Regions from separate parts of the Faecalibacterium taiwanense genome, predicted to be linked through region 1. Evidence: riboswitches for the same ligand, from Rfam matches in the RefSeq annotation. Region 1 holds a riboswitch; the other holds the start of a gene.
The links. Region 1 has a riboswitch for FMN ahead of PXT33_RS08355 (ECF transporter S component). Riboswitches for the same ligand answer to the same signal wherever they lie in the genome.
Positions count from the first base shown of each region.

Region 2: it holds a riboswitch for FMN, as region 1 does, so the genes downstream of both, ribD (bifunctional diaminohydroxyphosphoribosylaminopyrimidine deaminase/5-amino-6-(5-phosphoribosylamino)uracil reductase RibD) here and PXT33_RS08355 (ECF transporter S component) in region 1, are expected to answer to the same signal.

Region 1 is NZ_CP155552.1:1,666,011-1,674,005, reverse strand. Features, by position in the region: gene PXT33_RS08375 (DNA polymerase III subunit alpha) at 1-886, shown strand, start outside; gene pfkA (6-phosphofructokinase) at 1,057-2,031, shown strand; gene pta (phosphate acetyltransferase) at 2,413-3,438, shown strand; gene PXT33_RS08360 (mechanosensitive ion channel family protein) at 3,677-4,759, opposite strand; FMN riboswitch at 4,928-5,047, shown strand; gene PXT33_RS08355 (ECF transporter S component) at 5,198-5,797, shown strand; gene PXT33_RS08350 (MATE family efflux transporter) at 5,924-7,342, opposite strand; gene PXT33_RS08345 (phospho-N-acetylmuramoyl-pentapeptide-transferase) at 7,514-7,995, shown strand, end outside.
Region 2 is NZ_CP155552.1:594,581-602,575, reverse strand. Features, by position in the region: gene PXT33_RS02825 (aldose epimerase) at 1-149, shown strand, start outside; gene PXT33_RS02820 (hypothetical protein) at 208-723, opposite strand; gene PXT33_RS02815 (resolvase) at 868-1,371, opposite strand; FMN riboswitch at 1,691-1,805, shown strand; partial or broken gene ribD (bifunctional diaminohydroxyphosphoribosylaminopyrimidine deaminase/5-amino-6-(5-phosphoribosylamino)uracil reductase RibD) at 1,957-3,080, shown strand; gene PXT33_RS02805 (riboflavin synthase) at 3,044-3,685, shown strand; gene PXT33_RS02800 (bifunctional 3,4-dihydroxy-2-butanone-4-phosphate synthase/GTP cyclohydrolase II) at 3,698-4,894, shown strand; gene ribE (6,7-dimethyl-8-ribityllumazine synthase) at 4,916-5,392, shown strand; gene PXT33_RS02790 (response regulator transcription factor) at 5,413-5,829, shown strand; gene PXT33_RS02785 (low molecular weight protein-tyrosine-phosphatase) at 5,826-6,278, shown strand; gene rlmD (23S rRNA (uracil(1939)-C(5))-methyltransferase RlmD) at 6,341-7,768, opposite strand; gene PXT33_RS02775 (BlaI/MecI/CopY family transcriptional regulator) at 7,784-7,995, opposite strand, start outside.

The DNA.
Region 1 (7,995 bases):
GGCAGTGGAGTGCCTCATCAAGGCCGGCGCATTCGATCATCTGGGCAACAACCGCCACAGCCATGTGGAGGCCGTAGAGGGCATTCTGAAGAGCATTGAGACCGACTCTCGGCGCAATCTGGATGGACAGCTGGATCTGTTCTCGGTGATGAGCGGGGAAGCACAGAGCGGTGCTTCCGAGGATAACTATGAAATAAAGCAGCTGCCGGAATACAGCCATAAGGAACTGCTCCAGCAGGAAAAGGAAGTCAGCGGCCTGTATCTGTCCGGTCATCCGCTGGATGCTTACCGGGAACAATCGGCACGCATTGCATCCCACACCATCAAGGATCTTACAGGGGAAGATGCCCATGTGAAGGATGGAGAAAAAGTGCGCATTGTGTGCGCGGTGGTAAAAAGCCGCATGATGACCACAAAGTCCAACAGCATGATGGCTTTTACCAGCGTAGAAGATCTGACCGGCACCATGGAAGTGATCGTATTCCCAAAGGTGCTGGATGCTTTCCGGGATTCACTGCACGAAAATGCAGTCGTCGTGATCGATGGCAGACTGTCGGTACGGGAGGATGAAGCTTCCAAGCTGCTGGCAGAGAGCATCGTCCCGATCGAAAATTACGATCCGGCCCGACTGGATAACGGCAGGCCGGACCCGATGAAAACGGCAGCAAAGAAGCTGTATATCCGTGTGCCTTCCCGCAGCAGCAGGGAATATGCAAAGGTGGTCAATCTGCTTGGCATTTTTGATGGGGACATGCCGGTGCTCCTGTATCTGACCGATACCAAGCAGTATCTGCGTGTGCCGCGCCATCTGTACGCATCCGGCCATCCGCTGCTGTTCAAAGAGCTGGAAAGGCTGGTCGGAACGGACAACATTGCAACAAAATGACATTTCCGTGCACGAATCTTAACGCAAATCCGGCGGGATGGCTGTTTCCAAAATAAGGCGTTTGTGTTATAATGATTCAAGGCAAATGAAGTGCTTTGGACAGCGTTAAAACGGAGAGCGCTGTGATACCATTGGGTAAATGAAGAAACAAATTGGAGGGAAACTCTCGTATGGAAAAGCAGATCAAAACGATTGGCGTATTGACGAGCGGTGGTGATGCTCCTGGCATGAACGCTGCCGTGCGCGCCGTAGTCCGTACCGGCCTGCATAAGGGTTACCGCATGATCGGCATTCAGCGTGGCTACAATGGCCTGCTGAACGGCGAATGCTTTGAGATGAACCTGCGCAGTGTGTCGAACATCATCTCTGCAGGCGGTACCATTCTGTATACCGCCCGCTGTCTGGAATTCAAGACCAAGGAAGGTCAGGACAAGGGTGCAGAGAAGTGCCGCGAACTGGGCATTGATGCGCTGGTGGTCATTGGCGGCGACGGTTCTTACCGCGGCGCTCGTGAGCTGGCCCACCGCGGCATTCCGATGATCGGTCTGCCCGGCACGATTGACAACGATATTTCCTGCACCGATTACACCATTGGCTACGATACCGCCATGAACACCGCGCTGGAGATGATCGACAAGCTGCGCGATACCACCCAGAGCCACGACCGCTGCAGTGTGGTCGAGGTCATGGGCCGCAACGCCGGTTATATTGCTTTGAATGTTGCAATTGCTTCCGGCGCTATGGCTGTTCTACTGCCGGAGAAGGAATTTGACATGCAGCGTGATATTCTGGATAAGATCGCTGAGACTCAGAAGACCGGCAAGCGTCACTTCATTATTATTGTTGCCGAGGGTGTCGGCCATGCACAGGAAATCGCAAACGAGATTCAGGCACGCACCGGCATCGACTCCCGCGCCACCATTCTGGGTCATGTCCAGCGCGGTGGTTCTCCCACTCTGCGTGACCGTGTGAACGCTTCTGCAATGGGCTACCATGCCGTGTGCCTGCTGGAGCAGGGTAAGTATAACCGCATCGTCGGCATGAAGGGCGAAAAGCTGGTGGATTACCCTGTGGATGAAGCTCTTGAAATGACTAAGACGCTTGACCCGGTGCTGATCGACGTGTGTAACACCATTTCTATCTGATATTTATAAAGCCAATACTATGGAGCTGTTCTCTCGAAGAATCGGGAGGACGGCTCTTTTTTGCGTTTTAACGCAAAAAATATATGAACTGACTGGAGCTTTCTGCATTTTAAAAAAGAAAAATCGTGGATGAAAAGTGCATAGCTTAAAATTGAAATTTGTGGAAGGTGGATTACGGGAAATTGTGAAGGAATACGCAGGGCGTGTTTTACTACTTTGGCAGGAAAATAACGATGATGCGTGAGGCAAAAATTGTAGCACAAAAAGCCAATTTTGTCTTGAACTTTTTGCCGTATGTGCTAGAATAAAAGAGAAAGGCATCCTTGTGTCCAACAGATATCTGGATGTGAATATTGGAAAGTAAATTCGGAGGTAATCACAATGGCTGATATGTTTGCACCGCTGGTAGCACAGCTGAAGGCAAATCCTAAGACGATCGTTTTCACCGAGGGCAATGATCCCCGCATTCTGGAGGCCGCTGCAAAGCTGCTGGCCGAGGGCGTGCTGAAGGTCGTCATGGTGGGCAACGAGGCTGAGTGCAAGGCTGCTGCTGCCGCCGGTAACTTTGATATTTCCGCTGCCGAGATCATCGACCCCGAGAACTATGCCGGTTTCGATGAGATGGTCAACACCATGGTGGAGCTGCGCAAGGGCAAGCAGACCGCTGAGGAGTGCACCGCTCTGCTGAAGAAGTCCAACTACTTCGGCACCATGCTGGTGAAGATGGGCAAGGCTGATTGCCTGCTGGGCGGCGCTACTTACTCCACTGCCGACACCATTCGTCCCGCTCTGCAGCTGGTCAAGACCAAGAAGGGCGCACATCTGGTCAGCTCCTGCTTCATTCTGGACCGTGACTGCGGTGAAGAGGGCCTGAAGCGCATTGCCATGGGCGACTGTGCTGTTAACATCGACTATACCGATACCATTGATAAGGCTACCGGCGAGGTCAAGATCGCCGCTTCTGCAAAGCTTGCTGAGGTTGCTATTGAGACCGCTAAGACCGCAAAGTTGTTCGGCATCGATCCGAAGGTTGCTGTGCTGAGCTTCTCCACCAAGGGCTCCGGCAAGGGCGGCACCGTTGCTTTGAGCCATGACGCTGTGATCAAGGCTCAGGAAATGGATCCCGAGTTGGCTGTGGACGGTGAGCTGCAGTTTGACGCTGCCGTTGCTCCCGAAGTTGCACAGGTCAAGTGCAAGGGCAGCAAGGTGGCTGGTCAGGCCAACACCTTCATCTTCCCCTGCATCGAGGCCGGCAACATCGGCTATAAGATTGCTCAGCGTCTGGGTGGTTATGCAGCTTACGGCCCCATCCTGCAGGGTCTGAACGCTCCCATCAACGACCTGTCCCGTGGCTGCAACGCCGACGAGGTCTACAAGATGAGCCTGATCACTGCCTGCCAGTCTTGAGCTGACTGATTGAAAATAGCCGCCGCATTCACCGTACAAAACGGGCAGAATGTTGAGGTCTCAAAGGCAGATTTCAAAAAATGAGTATAGAAAAGCTGAGCATCTGTGAAAAAGCAGGTGCTCAGCTTTTTGCATTTTCAGTTCCGAAAAATTCTACTCTTTTTGAGGGAAAAAGATGAGATTTTTGCTTTCCGCTTTTCGTTAGCGCTATTTTGCAACAGCCCCATTACAGGTTTGCTCAGTTCTTTTCGATATACACGCTGGTGGAGGGGAACGCAAAATCCACACCGTCGGCCTGCATGATGTCCATAATGTTCAGGTTCAGGTCGTTCTGCATCTGCAAAAATTCCGCGTAGGCGTTGGTCAGCAGGTAGGCGGAGACCAGAATGTTGATGCTGGAATCGCCAAAGTTTGCAAGCTGTACGATGTTGGTACCCTTGTTGGTGTAAGGGCTTGCGTCCAGCATGGTCTGCAAGTCTTTCATCAGCTGTTCCAGCTTCGGGCGGGTGGTGCCATAGGTGACACCCAGATTGAACTTGTAGGGCCGCATGGTGCGCAGGGCGGCGTTCTGCACGGTGGAAGAGCAGATCTTACTGTTCGTCACCACATTGATGGTTTTATCCAGCGAGCGGATGCGGGTGGAACGGAAGTTGATGTCGATCACTTCGCCTTCCACATCGCCCACAGTGATCCAGTCGCCCACCGAGAAGGGCTTGTCCAGCAGAATCACGATGCCGGAAAACAGGTTGCTGGCGCTTTCCTGTGCGGCCAGCGAGATGGTCAGACCAACCAGACCGGCACCGGCGACAATGCTGCCGATGGGAAAGCCCACTTCTTGTGCCAACGCTGCCACGCACAGCACGATCACCAGCACCTTGTAGGCGGTGTCCAGCAAAGAGCAGAGTGTTTTGTTGGAGCGGATCTCCGGGCTGCAGGAAGCCAGCAGCAGGTCGGCCAGATCCGATGCCGCATACAGGCCTTCGCAGACCAGCAGGGTCATGACAAGGCGGAAGCAGACCAACAGCAGCTTGGCAATGCCGGGAATGGCCCAGGGCAGGGAAGCTGCCGCCAGATATACGCCAACCGCAGTGCACATGCGCTGGATGGGTACCGCAAAGCTGCGCAGCAGGATGGGAGTGCCGTTAAAGTGCCACTTGCGGGCCAGCAATGCCGGAATGCCCCTTTTGCTCAGCCAGCGGCGTACCAGCCATGCGGCAAGCAGAATGAGCAGTGCGCACCCTGCGCGCGCAGCCAGTGCAAACCAGCCCTCCAGCAGTACAGAGCCAAGCTCAAACGAAAGATCACGAATAGAAAAGATCATGATAACCTCCTGAATTTTATACGACCCATCTATGATACCATACCGCACCCACCCGGGCAAGAGCTTACAGAGAAGGGCGCTTGAAAGAGTTACTTTGACATTTTTTGCACAAATTTTAAGATGCCCTCTTGACAAGCTGGGCCTGCCACGCTATACTTTGTGCCAGAAAGTTCGTTTCAGGGCGGGGTGAGATTCCCCACTGGCGGTAAAGTCCGCGACCACCCGCAAGGGTGCTGACCCGGTGCAACTCCGGGACCAACGGTATAGTCCGGATGCAAGAAACGGCAGGCAAATCGTTGTCTACGCGCCCTGTTGCAGTGTTTTTGTTGCAGCAGGGCGCTTTTCTATTTGTCCTTCCCGTTCCAAAAAACAAGATACGAAAAGAGCTTTCGGAACAATTTTTGTAAGGGGCATCTTACCCCGGGAAGGATCATTACCATGAAAAAAAGCACGACTCACAATCTTACTGTTGCCGCCATGCTCAGCGCGGTGGCCTTTATCCTGATGTTCATTGAGTTTCCCATTCCGATGCTCATTCCGTCCTTCGTCAAGATGGACTTTTCTGACCTGCCGGCTCTGCTGGGTGCCTTTGCTCTCGGCCCGGTGTACGGTGTGGTCATCAGCTTTATGAAGAACCTGCTGCACATCGTTATCAAGGGCACTTCCACTGCATGCGTGGGCGAGCTGTGCAACTTCATGCTGGGTGCGGTTTTCTCCGCTGTGGCAGGCGTTATCTATAAGCACCACAAGAGCCGCAAGACCGCCATCATTGGTGCTATTGCAGGCGCTGCAGCCATGGCTGTGTTCAGCGTACCGTCCAACTACTTCATCACCTATCCGGCCTATGTACAGTTCTACCACATGCCGCTGGAAGCCATCCTCGGCATGTATCAGGCCATCCTGCCTTCTGCAGACAGCCTCATCAAGTGCCTTGTCATCTTCAATATGCCCTTCACGCTGGTCAAAGGCCTGCTGGATGCAGTGCTGTGTATGCTGATCTACAAGCCGCTGTCTCCCATCCTGCACGGCAGAAAGTAACTTGTTCTCCATTTTTTCTTCTTCTCAAATCGTATAACCACAGCAAAACTCCCCGGTCAGGTCCCGCAGTGCGGTTCCCGGCCGGGGAGCTGTTATTCAGAGGAAAATATATCCGCCAGCGGTCGATCAGGCTAATGCCCCTTTGTCCAGCCATCTGCCGCGTACCAGCCGCACAAGGAACAGCACACCGCGCATGGTCAGCTCAAAGCTCATGGCCATCCATACGCCCACCAGCCCAAAATGCGGAGCCAGCAGGGAAGCCAGCGTGAGCCGGATGCCCCACATGCTGACAAGGTTCAGCACAAAGCATCCCGTGCTGTCTCCGGCACCCTGCATGGCACCGCTGGCAACGATACTGGCACCGAACATCGGTTCGGCCAGTGCTTCAATGCGCAGCACCTGTGCGCCCAGCGCAATAACTGCCGCATCTGCGGTGAAAATACCCATCAGGTTTGGCGCAAAAATGTACATGCCAACACCGGTCAGCGCCATGATGCCTATGCCCATGCCGGTGCACAGCCAGGCAAAGTTTTTTGCCATATCCCGACGGTTTGCGCCCACGGCCTGCCCCACCAGTGCAAGGGATGCATCCTGAATGCCATAGCCTGCCATGTAGCACAGGCTTTCGGCGCTCACGCCCAGACTGTTGGCAGCAATGGCGGTGGTGCCAAGGCCGGATACGATGCGGATGAGCAGCACCTGCGCCGAGGAAAGAACTGCACGCTCTGCAGCCAGCGGTGCGCCTACCTTCCACAGGTTCTGCAGGCAGGCTTTGGTAATGTGCCAGGAGCCGGGCTTGTGGATGCACAGCGGGCCGTCCCGCAGCAGTAGGATGGCAAGGGTCAGCACACCGCTGATAGCGGTAGCAAGGGCGGTGCCCAGTGCTGCGCCCGGTACCCCCCAGCCAAGGCCCCAGACGGTCATTGTGCGGCCAAACACCACCATCTCACGGGTGGGATTGATAAGGCAGAAGTTAAAGATCACATCCAGCACGCAGGTCAGCACGCTGATAAGGCCCGGTGTCAGGGCATCGCCGGAGGAACGCAGCATGGAAGAGTAGGTTCCCATGATCATCAAAAAGGGCAGGGAAGCCGACCAGATGGCAAAGTAGGCCGATGCATCCGCCTGCAGGGAAGGGTCGGCGCCCAGCCATCCGGGCAGAAAACGGCTGATGCCAATGCCGAAGGCCGCAGCTGCGAGGCCCACCACAAGGTTGAAGATCATAGATTGGCGCAATACACCGCGTGCATCGTTCTGCCGGTCTGCACCCAGATACTGTGCTACCTGAATGGCAAAGGACATATATAGACCGGCCAGCATTCCATGCATGAGCCACGTGCTGGAACTGACGATGCCAATGGATGCCGTAGCAGATGCACCAATATGCCCCACCATGGCTGCGTCGATGTACTCCACCGCAGTTACCACGATCTGCTGCAGGATGGATGGGATGCTCAGTGTGAGCACCACCTGCATGGTGTGCCGTAGCGGCACCTGTTCGCCCCGGCGCATCTGCGCCGAAAGCTGCTCAAGAGAGATGGACATGAGTTCTCCTTTTATAGAAACAAAAACTTTTTCGACAGACTGATATACTATTATAAGTGCGGCGCTGCAGAAAGTCAATCAAACGTGGATTTTTCTCCGGGAATGATTGATTTTTTATGGATAGCGTGATACACTTCTCTCACAAACATAAAAGAAAGAGGAACTTTGAATATGATCGAATTACTGCTTTCGGTCGTAGGACAGCGCGGTGTCGATGCTCTGGCATTCCTGCTGGCGTTTGCCCTTACGGCTTTGATGGACTCCGTTTTTCACGATAAGCTTCCGCACGACCATGGCCGCGAGTTTGCGGTGAACGGTGCGCTTTCCAAGGGTAAGGCCCGTGGTTCCGGCCTGATCTTCGTGCTGTGCATCGCACTGGTATCGCTGGCATTCCTGCCGTTCAAGGTGGAATACGTCATCTACACCATCCTGCTCATTGCATCCATGCTGTCCGGCTACTTTGATGATGCTGCTGAAACTGCATGGAACGAGTATAAAAAGGGTATCATTGATTTTGCCATTGCCATTGTTGCAGGTGTGACCTACCTCAACTTCAACGGCTGCGGTGTGAATTTCCTGCAGTGGAGTTTCACTCTGCCGTATGCTGTGTACCTGCTGCTGATCGTTATTCTGATCTGGACCAGCATCAATGT
Region 2 (7,995 bases), 1.1 Mb from region 1:
TGCTGTGGCAGCAGGATGCCGAGAGCTTTGTGTGCATGGAGCCGTGGAATGGTTGGGCCAACAGCGTCAATGAGGAAGGCAAGCACGAAGTGCTGGAGCCGGACGAGGCCATGACCGCTGATTGGAGCATCACCATCGAGAAGATCTAAGCTTCATATCGTATAACAAAAAGGACACACCGTTGTGGTGTGTCCTTTTTGTTATAATTCAGTTCTTTGCCGGAATCATAAAGCTCTTATTTTCCGCCGGGTCCCAATAAAGCAGTTCCACCCTGCCGCCCTGTGCCAGCAGTTTTTCCTTCGGCTCCTGCTTTTGCCAGCAGCGTTCCAGCAGCTTTTCCATGTCGGCATCGGCAGACACCTTCTCCGGGCAGAGAGCGCTGCCCTGCCACCTGCCGTCGGTATACAGGCTCAGCGCACCGGCATTGCCCGCCAGAATGGCTGCAATGTCCTTCTTCATGCGGTCGTAGTCATACTCCACGGCCTTGTACTGCCCATGCCACAGGCCGAAGAAGAGCGAGAACTCGCCGCCCAGTTCAATGAGCAGATCCTCTTCGCTGTGCGGATTCTTGACCACAAAAGCCACATCCCCGTTTTCCATGTAGTCGAAGTCCGGCTCCTCATTCGTGTGCACGGTCACATGCTGGCTGCTCAGCGCCGCAAGCAGGTCCTCCTGCACGGCACTGGTATCCGGGATCTCATCATAATTGATATTTGCGTTCATGGGATGCTCCTTTTCTCTGTGCTATTTGTGTTGTTATTTTTCACCAGACCGCACAGGCCTACTTATTTTCCTTCATATTGCCGGATCATTTTTATACGCTGTGTAACAGAATCCATAAAACGGTTCACCCTACTTCACATTAGATCAATGCTTTTTGACTCTAACCATCGAACACACGACCTCGACACGATCCTGATTGTCCAAACTCAATTCAAGGTCATGGTCGATGATAGGCAGCTTGAACCGGACGGACTTCAGCCACTGTCCGTTAGGCTGGCGTTCCGGGTAGATCTGCACCTCATCAATCAAAATCTCCACCAGTCTGCGGCGTTCCGCCTCGGTCATGGTGGCATAAAGCTTGTCGAAGCAAATCAGGATCTTATAGATGTTGTCGCCTGTGATTTTGTCGGCTTCAATGGTCTGCTTCTTTGCCCGGGCATCCATCAGTTCATTTTCCACCTCTTCGATTTTATCGTACATCTTATAAAGGCGGTCGTCAAGGTCAGATTTTCGGGCGATAAAGTGCCGGTCGTCCGGGTCAAGGCTGTCGATCTCCTCCATAAGCCGGGATTTTGTGGAGTAGTGCTGCCGCAGCTGCTTCTCATAGGCGGCGATCTCCTGCTCAATGGCAGTGGTATCTACCTTCATGTGTAGACCTTGATCTTTTCTGCTGCCATTTCCAGCACCTCCCGTTCGTACCGTCTTGTTCGGAATAGACTTTGCAAGCAAAGTCGTGTGCCAAAGGGCGCTGCTCTCGCCTGTCGGCTCGGTCAAGCGCTTCAAAATGCAACGCATTTTGAGGTTGCCACTGGCGACCCGCGCCCCTTTGGATTCTCCGTTCACATTGTCCTACGGACGATGTGATTTTATTGTTGTAGCGATTCGCTTCATCCCGGTTTCGTCCCGGTTTGCAGAATGCCCTTGCAATCCGAAAGGAGCCGTGCTATAATGCCGCTGTAATTGAATCAGAAATCTTCAGGGCAGGGTGCGATTCCCTACCGGTGGTACAGCCCACGAGCCGTAAGGCATGATTCGGTGAAACTCCGAAGCCGACAGTACAGTCTGGATGAAAGAAGATACCAAGCGCAGAGCCCGCACGGTTCTGCGCTTGTGGAGGCTGCTCTGGGATGCGTTTGCATTCTGGAGCTTTCTTTTTTGCATAAGGGTTCCTTGTGTCTTTTCGGCTTGCCCTGAACGTTTTTGTTCAGGGCTTTTTCTTTTGGAGGCGACACGATGAACGACAAAGAGTATATGCGTCTGGCTTTGCAGCTTGCAAAAAGGGTTGCGGATGGACATCTCCCAACCCGATGGTGGGTGCCGTGGTCGTAAAAGAGGGCAGGATCATCGGACAGGGCTGGCACCAGAGATACGGTCAGGCTCATGCGGAGCGCAATGCGCTGGCATCCTGCACCGAAGATCCGCAGGGAGCGACCCTGTATGTGACATTGGAGCCGTGCTGCCATTACGGAAAGCAGCCGCCCTGCGTGGATGCGATTCTGGACGCGGGCATTCACCGGGTGGTCGTGGGTTCTGCTGACCCGAATCCGCTGGTGGCTGGAAAAGGAATTGCAATCCTGCGCGCACACGGCATAGATGTGACCGAAAATGTTCTGCAAGAGGAATGCGATGCGCTGAACAAGGTGTTCTTCCACTATATCACCACAAAACGCCCCTTCGTTTCCATGAAATACGCCATGACGATGGACGGAAAAATCGCCACATACACAGGCGCTTCCAAATGGATCACCGGGGAAATTGCCCGGAATCATGTTCAACGGCAGCGACACCGATTCCGCGGCATTATGGTGGGAGTCGGAACCATCCTAGCAGATGACCCGCTGCTGACCTGCCGGATAGAGGGTGGCCGTGATCCCGTCCGGATCATCTGTGATACACATTTGCGGACACCGCTGCAATCCCAGGTGGTCATGACCGCCAAACAGGTTCCGACCATTCTTGCGACCTGCTGCGGCGACCCGGAGAAGCAGGCGGCATATCAACAGGCCGGGTGCCGGGTCCTTTGTCTGGAAGCGCATTGCGGTCATGTGAATCTTCTGCAACTGATGGAACAGCTGGGGCAGGAGCAGATCGACAGCATTCTGCTGGAAGGCGGCGGAACCTTGAACTGGTCTGCACTGGAAAGCGGCATCGTGCAGCAGGTACAGGCTTACATTGCCCCGAAGCTGTTCGGAGGAAGGGATGCCAAAGCACCCATTGAGGGTGCAGGTGTCCCGCTTCCGGATGCTGCATTCCGCCTGAAGAACAGCCGATTGGAACAGCTTGGCAAAGATTTCCTGATCGAAAGTGAGGTGGATTACCCGTGTTTACCGGAATCGTGGAAGAAGTCGGAACAATAAAATCCATCAATCGGGGACAGCATTCCGCCGTACTGACTGTTCGTGCAAAAACGGTTCTGGAAGGAACCAGGATCGGCGACAGCATCGCCGTCAACGGCATCTGCCTGACCGTCAGGCAGCTCTTCCCGGATAGCTTTGCTGCGGATGTCATGCACGAGACCTTGAACCGCTCTGCACTTGCACAGCTCACCGTTGGAAGTGCTGTCAATTTGGAACGTGCCATGCCGGCCAACGGACGTTTTGGCGGACACATCGTAGCAGGCCATGTGGATGGCGTCGGACGCATTGCTAATATCCGAAAAGACGATACGGCTATCTGGTACACCATTCATGCAGATTCTGCGATCCTTCGCTATGTCGTTGAAAAAGGCTCTATCACAATAGACGGTATCAGCCTGACCGTGGCTGCGGTGGAACCTACGGGCTTTTCCGTGTCCACGATACCGCACACCGTCCGTCAGACGAACCTGAACCAACGGCACAAAGGGGATTTTGTCAATTTGGAAACCGATGTTGTTGGAAAATATATCGAGAGGCTGCTTCCATCAGAAACACCGAAGCAAAACACGCTCACAAAAGAAATGCTGCTGCGCTGCGGCTTTTAAGGAGAGTTTACGATGAACTTCAATACCATTCCCGAAGCTTTGCAAGACCTGAAGCAAGGAAAAATCATTCTGGTAACGGATGACCCCGACCGTGAAAACGAGGGGGACTTCATCTGTGCTGCCGAATTTGCCACCACCGAGAACGTCAACTTTATGGCGACCCACGGCAAAGGTCTGATCTGTATGCCGATGTCCGAGGCTTTCGTCCAGAAGCTGCAATTTCCGCAGATGGTGCAGCATAACACCGACAACCATGAAACGGCATTTACGGTGTCCATCGACCACGTTTCTACTTCTACGGGCATTTCTGCCGCAGAGCGTTCCATTACGGCGATGGCTTGTGTGGACGATCACGCAAAAGCAGAAGATTTCCGCAGACCGGGCCATATGTTCCCCCTTCTGGCAAAAAAGAACGGTGTGTTGGAGCGCAACGGTCACACGGAAGCAACCGTTGACCTGTGCCGTCTGGCAGGGCTGAAAGAATGCGGCCTGTGCTGCGAGATCATGCGGGAGGATGGCACGATGATGCGCACCGCTGAACTGGCAAAGCTGGCAGAGCGTTTCCAGATCAAATTCATCACCATCCGTGATTTACAGGAGTACCGCAAGTGTCACGATAAACTGGTCGATCAGGTGACGGCAGTGAACCTGCCCACCAAGTATGGCACCTTCAGAGCTTATGGTTTTGTGAGCCGCCTGAACGGAGAGCATCACATTGCACTGGTAAAAGGTGACATTGGCGATGGAAAGGATATTCTGTGCCGCGTCCACTCGGAATGCCTGACAGGAGATACATTTGGCTCTTTGCGTTGTGACTGCGGCCAGCAGCTGGCCGCTGCCATGACGCAGATCGAAAAAGAAGACCGGGGTATCCTGCTCTATATGCGGCAGGAAGGCCGGGGCATCGGTCTGATCAACAAGCTGCGTGCCTATGAACTTCAGGAGCAGGGCATGGATACGCTGGAAGCCAATCTCGCTCTGGGGTTCCATGGAGATGAACGGGAGTATTATCTCGGCGCACAGATCCTCCGGGAACTTGGCGTAAAAAGCCTGCGCCTGCTTACCAATAACCCGGACAAAGTATATCAGCTCTCCGAGTTTGGGCTGGAGATCTCCGAGCGCGTACCCATTCAGATGACGGCGACCCCGTATGACCTATTTTACCTGAAAACGAAGCAGGCACGGATGGGGCATCTTCTGGAATATTAACAACGAAAGAGGTATTTAAAAATGAAAACATTTGAAGGCAAGCTGGTTTCTCAGAATATCAAGGTCGGTATCGTAGCTGCCCGATTCAACGAATTTATCACATCCAAACTTCTGAGCGGAGCAATGGATGGTCTGCTCCGGCACGATGTGCAGGACGCTGATATTCATGTTGCATGGGTTCCGGGTGCTTTTGAGATCCCACTGGTTGCCTCTAAAATGGCAAAAAGCGGAAAGTATGATGCTGTGATCTGCCTTGGTGCCGTGATTCGCGGTTCTACCAGCCATTACGACTATGTGTGCAATGAGGTTTCCAAAGGCATTGCCACGGTCTCGCTGGAAAGCGGGGTTCCCGTCCTCTTTGGTGTTCTGACCACCGAAAACATCGAACAGGCCATCGAGCGGGCAGGCACCAAAGCAGGTAATAAAGGCTATGACTGTGCAGTCAGTGCCATCGAGATGGTAAACCTGCTCCGGGAAATGGATACCGCCGCAGAGTAAAATACACGCAGGAGTTTGCCATGATCGTTATAAAGACCCGACAGCCTGACCCGGAATTGGAGCAGAAGATCCGGATGCTTCTGGAACGAGAGCACATCGAGGCAGAGCAAATATCCATTGATTCATGGGAGAAGTTGGTTCTTCCGGGGCTTACACTGGACGGAATGACCCACGAAGTGTCGTGCAACGGCAGAAAAGTCTCCCTTACACGACTGGAGTTCGATTTGCTGCTGATGCTTGCCTCCCACGAAGGACAAATCTTCTCAAAAGAAGAGCTTTTCCGTGCTGTGTGGGGACAAAACTGTGACGACACCTTAAAGGTCGTGGCAAATACCGTTTCCAATCTGCGAAAGAAGCTGGCCGGCTGCGGCAGCTTTATCCGCACTACCCACGGCGGCTATGCTTTTGTAAGCCAAAAGGAGAACGACCCGGCATGACCAGGATCTTATTTATTTGTCTCGGAAATATCTGCCGAAGCCCGATGGCGGAGTATGTGATGAAAGACCTTACGTCCAAGGCAGGACTATCCGAGCAATTTGAAATCGCATCAGCCGCCACCAGTGCATGGGAAATCGGAAATCCGGTCTATCCTCCTGCACGGCAGAAGCTGGCAGAACATGGCATCGACTGCAACGGCAAGACCGCCCGGCAGATGACCCGGCTGGATTATGCACGGTATGATCATCTGATTGGCATGGACGAAAGTAATCTGTGCGACATCCTGCGGCTTGTCGGCGGAGACCCACAGCATAAAGTCTCGCTGCTGATGGCGCATACAGATCATCCCCGTGAAGTGGCAGACCCATGGTTCACGGGAGATTTTGAAGCCACATGGCAGGATATACTGGAAGGATGCACGGCATTGCTTGAGGAACTGCGATCATAACAGATTATCATAAAAACGGACGGATGTCTGCCAGTTGACAGACATCCGTCTATTTTTTTATTTCAAATCATCTTAAAATACTTCAGCGCCTCCCGGATGGCTCTTTCCTTCTCCGCCGGGCACTTGAGCCGCTTGGGGTTCTCAGCCTTAGGCTTGTTGTAGTTCTGCCGCTCCTTGATGCCGCATTTCTGCTTGACCTGTGCAATATAGAGGTCGCTCACGTTCAGACCGGTGTGTTCCTTGACGTACTCCCGGATCTCTTCATAAGTAGCCTTGGTCTCTGCAGCAGTCACGTCCAACTCATCCATCTTCAGGTCTACCGTGATCTTCTGGTGGATATCCAGTTTGGACAATGCGCATACCGTCTCGATATGCTCACTGTGAGGGAACATATCCACCGGCGTGCTGCTCTCCACTTTGTATCCCTTCCGGGTCAGCAGCTCCAGATCCCGGGCCAGCGTGACCGGGTTGCAGCTCACGTAGACCACACGTTTCGGGGCCATGCGGGCCACGCTTTCGATAAACTGCGGCGTAGAGCCCTCCCGCGGCGGGTCCATAAAGATCACGTCTGCGCGTTCACCAGCCGCAGCGGCTTCGCCGATCCACCGGGTGGCATCTGCGGCAAAGAAGCGGGCGTTCTTCACGCCATTGTGCTTTGCATTGCCTATGGCATCGTGCACCGCTTCGCGGTTCACCTCCACGCCCACTACCTGCTTTGCATGGTCGGCGGCGGTCAGGCCGATGGTTCCGATGCCGCAGTAGGCATCCAGCACCACTTCTTTGCCGGTGAGATGCGCCGCGTCCACCGCAAGGCCGTACAGCACTTCGGTCTGGGTATGATTGATCTGGTAAAAACTGCGCGGGCTGAGCGCATACGTCTTGCCGCAAAGCTCGTCCAGAATGAATCCTTTGCCGTACAGCACCTTTTCCATATCGCCCAGCACCACGCTGGTTTTGCGGTCGTTCACGTTCTGGACGATGGTGGTGATGGCCACGCCCTGCTTTCCGGCTTCGGTCAGCAGGGCTTTGACAAAGTTCTTGGCACCCGGCAGCACCGGCTGAGCCGTCACCAGCACCACCATCACCTGCCCGGTCATAACACCGCGCCGCAGCAGGCAGTGACGCAGAAGGCCGGTGCCCTTATCCTCATTAAAAGGCTGGTAATGGCAGGTGCCCGCTGCCGCACGCACGGCCAGCATGGTCTTATCCAGCACTTCGTCCTGCAAAAGGCAGCTTTCCACCGGCAGCACCTTGTGGCTGTTTGCCGCGTAGATGCCGGAGGTAAGTTTTCCACCCCAGCCGGTGGTAAAGGTGGAGACCACCTTGTTCCGATAGTGGTACGGCGTTTCCATGCCCCGGATGTGCTCCACCGGGCCGAATCTGCCCAGCAGCTTTTTCACGGTCTCTTCTTTCTGTTTCAGCTGTGCGGCGTAGTCCATGCCCAGCATCGGGCAGCCGCCGCAGTTTTTGGCACGCAGTTTGCAATCCATCTTCCGCTCTCCTTTTTACCCATAAGGGTCATACAGATCATATTCTTCCGCTTCCAGATGCTTTTCCTCCAGCACCTTCATGGCCTGTTCCAGCTCGCTTTGGCCGCAGCCGCTCTCGCTGACCAACGCGTGCACCGCCGCCGCAAGGTCGCCGCCAAAGAGGGTGTCCAGCCGTTCCCGCATACTCCACACGTTGTAGGCGCGCTGGGTGATGGCCGGAGTGTAGG